DNA from 2 places in the Pseudomonas parafulva genome. Region 2 is predicted to be linked to the other one. Evidence: predicted binding sites of a transcription regulator. Region 2 holds the regulator's gene; the other holds the start of a gene.
What was found. Region 2 encodes FliA, which starts transcription of late flagellar genes. Its sites were predicted from a motif close to CTAAAGTTTNNNNNNNNNNNGCCGNTAA; they were not measured.
Positions count from the first base shown of each region.

Region 1: a site for FliA is predicted at 1,819-1,846, ahead of B2J77_RS04970 (flagellar protein MotY). Genes of this name have one in related genera too.

Region 1 is NZ_CP019952.1:1,118,491-1,122,907, reverse strand. It holds gene B2J77_RS04975 (argininosuccinate synthase) at 1-696, opposite strand, end outside; gene B2J77_RS04970 (flagellar protein MotY) at 818-1,783, opposite strand; gene pyrC (dihydroorotase) at 1,913-2,959, shown strand; gene rnt (ribonuclease T) at 2,956-3,624, shown strand; gene B2J77_RS04955 (peroxiredoxin) at 3,711-4,313, opposite strand.
Region 2 is NZ_CP019952.1:3,145,573-3,149,989, reverse strand. It holds gene flhF (flagellar biosynthesis protein FlhF) at 1-1,180, shown strand, start outside; gene fleN (flagellar synthesis regulator FleN) at 1,274-2,107, shown strand; gene fliA (RNA polymerase sigma factor FliA) at 2,104-2,844, shown strand; gene B2J77_RS14015 (chemotaxis response regulator CheY) at 2,950-3,324, shown strand; gene B2J77_RS14010 (protein phosphatase CheZ) at 3,345-4,133, shown strand; gene B2J77_RS14005 (chemotaxis protein CheA) at 4,146-4,417, shown strand, end outside.

The DNA.
Region 1 (4,417 bases), 2.0 Mb from region 2:
GACGATGTCGCCGTTGCGGTAGGTCAGCTCAAGGTAGGTTGCCTGGTCTGGGGCGTTTTCGGGCGAAACGCTCCAACGCCACATGTCTTCTTCATGCTCGGTCCAGGTATCTTCCAGGACGCCGCCTTCATAGGAGATGTGCAGCAGGTTGGCGTCCATCGAGTACGGCGACTTCTTCTTGCCATGACGCTCGATCGGGATACCGTGCTTTTCGGCGTAGTCCATCAGTTTCTCGCGCGAGAGCAGGTCCCATTCACGCCATGGCGCGATGACCTTGACGCCGGGCTTGAGGGCATAGGCGCCCAGTTCGAAACGAACCTGGTCGTTGCCTTTGCCGGTAGCGCCGTGGGAGATGGCGTCGGCACCGGTTTCGTTGGCGATTTCGATCAGACGCTTGGCGATCAGCGGACGGGCAATGGAAGTACCCAGCAGGTACTCGCCCTCATACACGGTGTTGGCGCGGAACATCGGGAATACGAAATCGCGCACGAATTCTTCGCGCAAATCGTCGATGTAGATTTCTTTGACGCCCATTGCCTGAGCCTTGGCACGCGCCGGCTCGACCTCTTCACCCTGCCCCAGGTCGGCGGTGAACGTCACCACTTCGCAGTTGTAGGTATCTTGCAGCCACTTGAGAATCACCGAAGTATCAAGGCCGCCGGAATACGCCAGTACGACCTTTTTTACGTCCGCCATGCCATCACTCCACGGGGTTGTACGGAAAAGGCCCGATTCTAACGGCGTTGAGGCTCAATTTATAGAGGCGCGACAGCTTCTGACGACAAAGCGACAAGAATTGTCGATGGCGCGACGGCCGCTACTTTGCAGTGGCGGGTTTGTCCGGGACCGACTTGGTGGCACTTGCAGCCTGCGCCGGGGCAGCGGAGGCAGCGGGGGCCTCGACCGCCTTTTGCGTGGGCTGCGCCTGGGCAGGGCCTCGCTCAAGTTCGATGTTGACCCGCCGGTTACGGGCGCGATTGCCGGCGCTGTTGTTCTTGACCAGCGGATAACGCTCGCCGTGGAAACGCACGGTTATCTGGCTTTCAGGCACGCCGTGGGCCATGAGGTAATCGGCGACCGCTAGTGCTCGCCGGCGGGACAGGTCGCGGTTGGTCAACCGATTGCCGCTGTTGTCGGAATGCCCGTCCAAGGCCACCTGATTGACGCTGGGGTCGGCCTTCATGTATTCGAGCAGCACATCGAGGCGGGTCTTGGCCGCCTGATCCAGCACGATGCCGCCACCGGGGAAGCCCACCTGGGTCTGACGCACCTGGTCGTAGTTCATCGGCAACAGCTTGCTGGCGCAGGCCTGGTAGTCACTGTAGGCCTTGGCGAAACTGACCGGCAGCACGCGCACTTCCATTGCCCGCCCGCCCTCCCCGGCGAAGTTGCGCACCACGGCGCTGCGGCCATCGAGCAGGCCGTTGATCAAGCGGCTGGCCTGGCCTTGGGAGGAGTTGAACAGCACGCCGGTACGTGCCATGCGCACATTGCCCAGGTTGATGTCCCCGCGCCCAGGTTGCCAGGGCGCTGCAGCAGCCAGCAAGGTGGCACCGCCGGCACCCATCGCATTGGTTTGTGAGCGCAGGCGGAACACCGGTTGCTCACCGGCACGGCGTACGAACTCACCGCTTCCGAAACCGTCTATCGGCTGGGTCAGCCGGCATTCGAACGCGTCACCCTCCACCGTCCAGGCAATGCGCTCCATGCGTGTCTGAAACGTCAAGGCACCGGCCGGCACGCTGGCAAACACGATAAACAGGGCTAGGTAACGCTGGCGCACGGCGGGCTCCACATAATTCGACACTCACCTTTACAGTATCGGGCGGCCGCGGGAAAACTTGATACCTGTGCTCTGGAGGGGCTTTTCCGGTAGCATTACGGCTTGAGTTCGACCCGCCTGGAATCCTCAATGTCCGATCGCCTGACCCTTCTGCGCCCCGACGACTGGCACATCCATCTGCGTGATGGTGCCGTCCTGCCTCACACCGTTAGTGATGTGGCGCGCACCTTCGCCCGTGCCATCATCATGCCCAACCTGGTGCCGCCGGTGCGCAATGCCGCCGAAGCCGGGGCCTATCGTGACCGTATTCTGGCTGCTCGCCCGGCTGGCAGTCGGTTTGAGCCGTTGATGGTACTGTATCTCACCGACCGCACCACCCCACAAGACATCCGAGATGCCAAGGCTAGCGGTATCGTGCACGCCGCCAAGCTCTACCCGGCAGGCGCCACCACCAATTCCGATTCTGGCGTGACCAGCATCGACAATATTTTCCCGGCTATCGAGGCGCTGGCTGAAGTCGGCATGCCATTGCTGGTGCACGGCGAAGTCACGCGCAGCGAGATCGACGTGTTCGACCGTGAAAAGCGCTTCATCGACGAGCATATGCGCCGCCTGGTCGAGCGCTTCCCCTCGCTCAAGGTGGTCTTCGAGCACATTACCACCAGCGATGCGGCCCAGTTCGTGACCGAGGCTTCGGCCAACGTTGGCGCCACCATCACCGCGCAGCACTTGCTGTACAACCGCAACCATATGCTGGTGGGCGGCATACGGCCGCATTTCTATTGCCTGCCCATCCTCAAGCGCAACACGCATCAGGTGGCGTTGCTCGACGCCGCCACCAGCGGCAACCCGAAGTTCTTCCTCGGCACCGACTCGGCTCCCCACGCCCGCCACGCCAAGGAAGCGGCGTGTGGATGCGCTGGCTGCTACACCGCCTATGCGGCCATCGAGCTCTATGCAGAGGCGTTCGAACAGCGCAACGCTCTGGACAAGCTCGAAGGCTTTGCCAGCCTGCACGGTCCTGCTTTCTACGGCTTGCCAGCCAACACCGACACCATCACCCTGGTTCGTGATCAATGGACGGCCCCAGAAAGCCTGCCCTTCGGTGAGCAAACCGTGATTCCGCTTCGCGCCGGGGAAACACTGCGCTGGCGCCTGCTGGAGGAACACGCGTGAGCGAAGACCTGTACGAAGATGAACTTGAATCCTCTGGCAGCGGTGGTCACCGTCACCCGATGGCCGAACGCTTTCGGGGTTACCTGCCCGTGGTGGTGGATGTGGAGACGGGTGGTTTCAATAGCGCCACCGACGCCTTGCTGGAAATTGCTGCCGTCACCATTGGCATGGACGAAAAGGGTTTTCTGTTCCCCGAACATACCTATTTTCACCGGGTAGAGCCCTTCGAAGGCGCCAACATCGAGGCCGCGGCGCTGGAGTTCACCGGCATCAAACTCGACCACCCGCTGCGCATGGCGGTGAGCGAGGAAACGGCCCTGACGGATATCTTCCGAGGCATCCGCAAGGCGCTCAAGGCCAATGGTTGCAAGCGCGCCATCCTGGTGGGCCACAACAGCAGTTTCGACCTGGGTTTCCTTAACGCGGCGGTAGCGCGCAACGACCTCAAGCGTAACCCGTTCCACCCGTTCTCGAGCTTCGACACGGCCACCCTGGCAGGGCTCGCCTATGGGCAGACCGTGCTGGCTCGCGCCTGCCAGAGCGCTGACATCGATTTCGATGGTCGCGAGGCGCACTCGGCACGCTACGACACCGAAAAAACGGCTGAGCTGTTCTGCGGTATCGTCAACCGCTGGAAAGACATGGGCGGCTGGCGACAGGATTGATCCGCGCGTTTCAGCGCTAAAGCCAGCCCGTGCGGCTGGCAAAAAAAACCGGCCATGAAGGCCGGTTTTTTTTGCTCGACGCGGGCTTACAGCTTGCCGGCGTTCTCGCTCAGGTAGGCAGCAACGCCTTCTGGCGATGCGTTCATGCCCTTGTCGCCTTTTTTCCAGTTGGCAGGGCAGACTTCGCCGTGCTCTTCGTGGAACTGCAGGGCGTCGACCAGGCGCAGCAGCTCGTCCATGTTACGGCCCAGCGGCAGGTCGTTGATGATCTGCGAGCGCACGACACCGTTGGTGTCGATCAGGAAGGCGCCACGGAAGGCCACGCCGCCTTCGGACTCTACGTCGTAGGCCTTGCAGATTTCGTGGGTCATGTCGGCAGCCAGGGTGTACTTGACCGGGCCGATGCCGCCGTTGTTGACGGGGGTGTTGCGCCATGCGTTGTGGGTGAAGTGCGAATCGATCGATACGCCGATCACTTCCACGTTGCGCGCCTGGAAGTCAGGAATGCGATTGTCCAGAGCAATCAGCTCGGACGGGCAGACGAAGGTGAAGTCCAGCGGGTAGAAGAACACCAGGCCGTACTTGCCCTTGATGGCCGAGGCCAGGTTGAAGCTTTCGACGATCTCGCCGCTGCCCAGTACGGCAGGTACGGTGAAATCGGGGGCTTTCTTGCCAACGAGTACGCTCATTGTTATCTCCTGATGTGAGTGAAGAACCATTGCCAGGCCGAGTCGCCGACCCGACATGCAACAAAGGTTGACCATCATACACAGGTTACGGTGGCAGGCCGAAT
Region 2 (4,417 bases):
GGACTACAAGCTGTCCGCCCTGGCGCCTCGGGTACCGAACGTCGAACTCGAAGAAGAGCTGCGCAAGACCCACACGCGCATCGCCACGGCCAAGGCCGAGCTCGAACAGCGCCCGGACAGCAGTGACAGCAATCGCCAACTGTTCGCCGGTCAGTCGCTCACGGCGGCCGAGCCTTTGGTCGAGCCGCACGTTGACGCCCCGCAGCCGGCCACCACCGCAAGCAGCCAGGCCTCGGTGGACCCGCGCCTGTTCGATGCCATGCGCTCTGAGCTGTCCGGCTTGCGCGAGCTGCTGGAAGTGCAACTGGGGTCGCTGGCCTGGACCCAGTTGCAAGGTAGCAAGCCGCAGCAGGCCACGTTGTGGCGCCGGCTGCAGCGCATTGGCCTGTCTGGCCCCATCGCCCGTGAATTGCTCGAGCTGACCAAGGACATCGAGGAGCCTCGCCACGCCTGGCGTATGCTGCTGGCGCACCTGGCGCGCATGATCCGTACGCCCGACGTGGAACCGATCGAGGACGGCGGTGTGATTGCCGTCGTCGGCCCGGCCGGTATGGGCAAGACCACCACCCTGGCCAAGCTCGCGGCGCGCTATGTGCTCAAGTACGGCGCCCACAACCTGGCGCTGGTGAGCATGGACAGTTTCCGTATCGGGGCGCAGGAGCAGCTCAAGACCCTGGGCCGAATCCTGAATGTGCCGGTGACCTATGTCGACCCCGGCCAGTCGTTGGCGGCGGCGCTCGAGCCTCTGCTGCGCAAGCGCGTGGTGCTGATCGATACGGCGGGCCTGCAAGCCAGCGACCCGGCGTTACGCATGCAGCTCGATACCCTGGCCGGTCGCGGCATCGCGGCGAAGAATTACCTGGTCCTGGCCACCACCAGCCAGAAGCAGGTGCTGACCGCGGCCTACCACAGCTACAAGCGCTGCGGGCTGGCCGGCTGCATCCTGACCAAACTCGACGAGTCGGCAAGCCTGGGCGATGTCCTGAGCCTTGCCATCAGTTTCCGACTGCCCGTGGCCTACCTTACCGATGGGCCGCGTATCCCGGACGATCTGCACCTGCCCCGTGGGCACCAGCTGGTCACCCGCGCGGTCAATGTGCAGCAGCAGGACGAGCCCAGCGAGGAGGCCATGGCCGACATGTTCGCTGATCTCTACCACAACCCACGGCGAGCGGGTTGAAAATGAAATGTGTGCAAGGTAGCTATGCCGAGGGATACGCAGCATTGCCCTTCGTGTGGCCTGAGTCCCAGCGAGACAAGGTAAAGAACAGACATGGGTAGCATGCATCCCGTACAGGTAATCGCCGTGACCGGTGGCAAAGGTGGCGTCGGCAAGACAAATGTTTCAGTGAACCTGTCTCTTGCGCTGGCCGAGCTGGGCCGCAGGGTCATGCTGCTCGACGCCGACCTTGGGCTGGCCAATGTTGATGTGTTGCTGGGCCTTGCGCCCAAGCGCACGCTGGCAGATGTCATCGAAGGGCGTTGCGAACTGCGCGATGTGATGCTGCAGGGCCCAGGCGGTGTGCGCATCGTCCCGGCCGCTTCGGGTACCCAGAGCATGGTGCACCTGGCGCCTGCCCAGCATGCGGGCTTGATCCAGGCGTTCAGCGAAGTCGGCGACAACCTTGACGTGCTGGTGATCGATACCGCTGCCGGCATCGGTGATTCGGTGGTCAGCTTCGTGCGCGCGGCCCAGGAAGTGCTGCTGGTGGTCTGCGATGAGCCGACCTCGATCACCGACGCCTATGCGCTGATCAAGCTGCTTAACCGTGATTACGGCATGAACCGCTTCCGGGTGCTGGCCAATATGGCCCAGAGCCCTCAGGAGGGGCGTAACTTGTTCGCCAAGCTGACCAAGGTCACCGACCGCTTCCTGGATGTGGCGCTTCAGTACGTGGGCGCCGTGCCTTACGACGAGTGCGTGCGCAAGGCGGTCCAGAAGCAACGCGCCGTGTACGAAGCGTTCCCGCGCTCCAAATGCGCCCTGGCCTTCAAGGCCATCGCGCAGAAGGTCGACAGCTGGCCGCTGCCCGCCAACCCCCGTGGCCATCTGGAGTTCTTCGTCGAACGCCTGGTGCAGCCGACCAGTGCAGGTTCGATGTCATGAGCGCCAGCGGCTTCAAGATGTACAGCCGCGCCTCGAAAGACGCGCAGTATGAGCTGATCGAGCGTTATGCGCCGCTGGTCAAGCGCATTGCCTACCACCTGTTGGCGCGACTGCCGGCCAACGTGCAGGTCGAGGACCTGATCCAGGCGGGCATGATCGGTCTGCTCGAGGTTGCCAACAAGTATGACGCCAGCAAGGGCGCCAGTTTCGAGACCTATGCCGGCATCCGCATTCGCGGGGCCATGCTCGACGAGGTGCGCAAAGGCGATTGGGCACCGCGTTCGGTGCACCGCAATACCCGCATGGTCAGCGATGCCATGCGTGCGGTCGAAGCCAAAACTGGCCGCGACGCTAAAGATCATGAAGTTGCTGCCGAACTCAAGTTGAGCCTCGATGATTATTACGGGATTCTCAACGACACACTGGGCAGCCGCCTGTTCAGCTTCGACGACCTGTTGCAGGACGGCGAGCACGAAGGCTTGCATGAGGATGGCGTCAGCGGCCAGGCCGAACCTGCCCGTGGGTTGGAGGAAGAGCGGTTCCAGGTCGCGTTGACCGAGGCCATCGCCAACCTGCCGGAGCGCGAGCGCCTGGTGCTGGCGCTGTACTACGACGAGGAACTGAACCTCAAGGAGATCGGTGAGGTCTTGGGGGTCAGCGAGTCGCGGGTCAGCCAGTTGCACAGCCAATGCGCCGCGCGCCTGCGCAGCCGCCTGGGGGAATGGCGGGCCCGTTGAGCCCGCCGTCGTCGTTGCCGTTTTCCACGTTGTACCGAATCGATTGAGTGCGCGCTCGGGGCCGAGCGCGTTTGAGACTGCTTGGAGGTCTAATTGGACAAGAACATGAAAATCCTCATCGTCGACGACTTTTCGACGATGCGGCGCATCATCAAGAACCTGCTGCGTGACCTGGGCTTCGCCAACACCGACGAAGCCGATGACGGCACGACGGCGCTGCCGATGCTCGAAAGTGGCCATTACGACTTCCTGGTAACCGACTGGAACATGCCAGGCATGTCCGGTATCGACCTGCTGCGCAAAGTCCGCGCCAGCGACAAGCTCAAGACCTTGCCGGTGTTGATGGTGACCGCTGAAGCCAAGCGCGACCAGATCATCGAGGCCGCCCAGGCAGGCGTGAATGGCTATGTGGTCAAGCCGTTCACCGCCCAGGTGCTCAAAGAAAAGATCGAGAAGATCTTCGAACGCGTCAACGGCTGAGTCACGTCAGGGGGCGCGCCATGAGTTCATCACACACGTCATTGGGCGAGTTCGAATCGACCCTCAAGAAGCATGCCCAGGAGTTGGTCGAAAGCCTGGAGCGCGGACGGTTCGGCGAGGCGGTGCAACTCATTCACGAGTTGAACCAGACCCGCGATCGGGGGCTGTACCAGGAAGTGGGCAAGCTGACCCGCGAACTGCACAGCGCCATCGTCAGTTTTCAGATCGACCCGACCATACCCCAGGCCGAGGAGGTGTCGCAGATTACCGACGCCACCGAACGCCTGTCCTATGTGGTCAAGCTCACCGAAGGGGCGGCAAACCGCACCATGGACCTGGTCGAGGAAAGCACGCCTGTGCTCAACGACCTGGCCAGCGAGGCCAAAGCGCTGAGTGCCGATTGGCAGCGCTTCATGCGCCGCGAAGTGAACGCCACGGAGTTTCGTGACCTGGCCAAGCGCGTCGACGGTTTCCTGGCACACAGCGCTGAGGGTAACCGCAAGGTGGCCGGCCATCTCAACGACATCCTGCTGGCCCAGGATTACCAGGACCTGACCGGGCAGGTGATCAAGCGCGTCACGGCGTTGGTGACCGAGGTGGAAAGCAACCTGCTGAAATTGGTGATGATGGCCAGCCAGGTCGACCGCTTTGCGGGCATCCAGCATGACCAGGATCAATTGCGCGCAGAAAAAGATCGAGAAAAACATCCGACTCGGGGTGAAGGTCCGCAGATTCATGCCGATAAGCGTGAAGACGTCGTGTCCGGTCAGGACGATGTCGATGATCTGCTATCCAGCCTGGGTTTTTAAGGAGCACCTTTGATGAGCTTCGGCGCCGATGAAGAAATCCTTCAGGATTTCCTGGTAGAAGCCGGTGAAATACTTGAGCAATTGTCCGAGCAGCTGGTCGAGCTTGAAAGCCGCCCTGACGATGCCGACTTGCTCAATGCGATTTTTCGCGGTTTCCACACTGTAAAAGGGGGCGCCGGCTTCCTCCAGCTCAATGAGCTGGTGGAGTGCTGCCATATCGCCGAGAACGTGTTCGACGTGCTGCGCAAAGGTGAGCGCCGGGTCGATGCAGAGCTGATGGATGT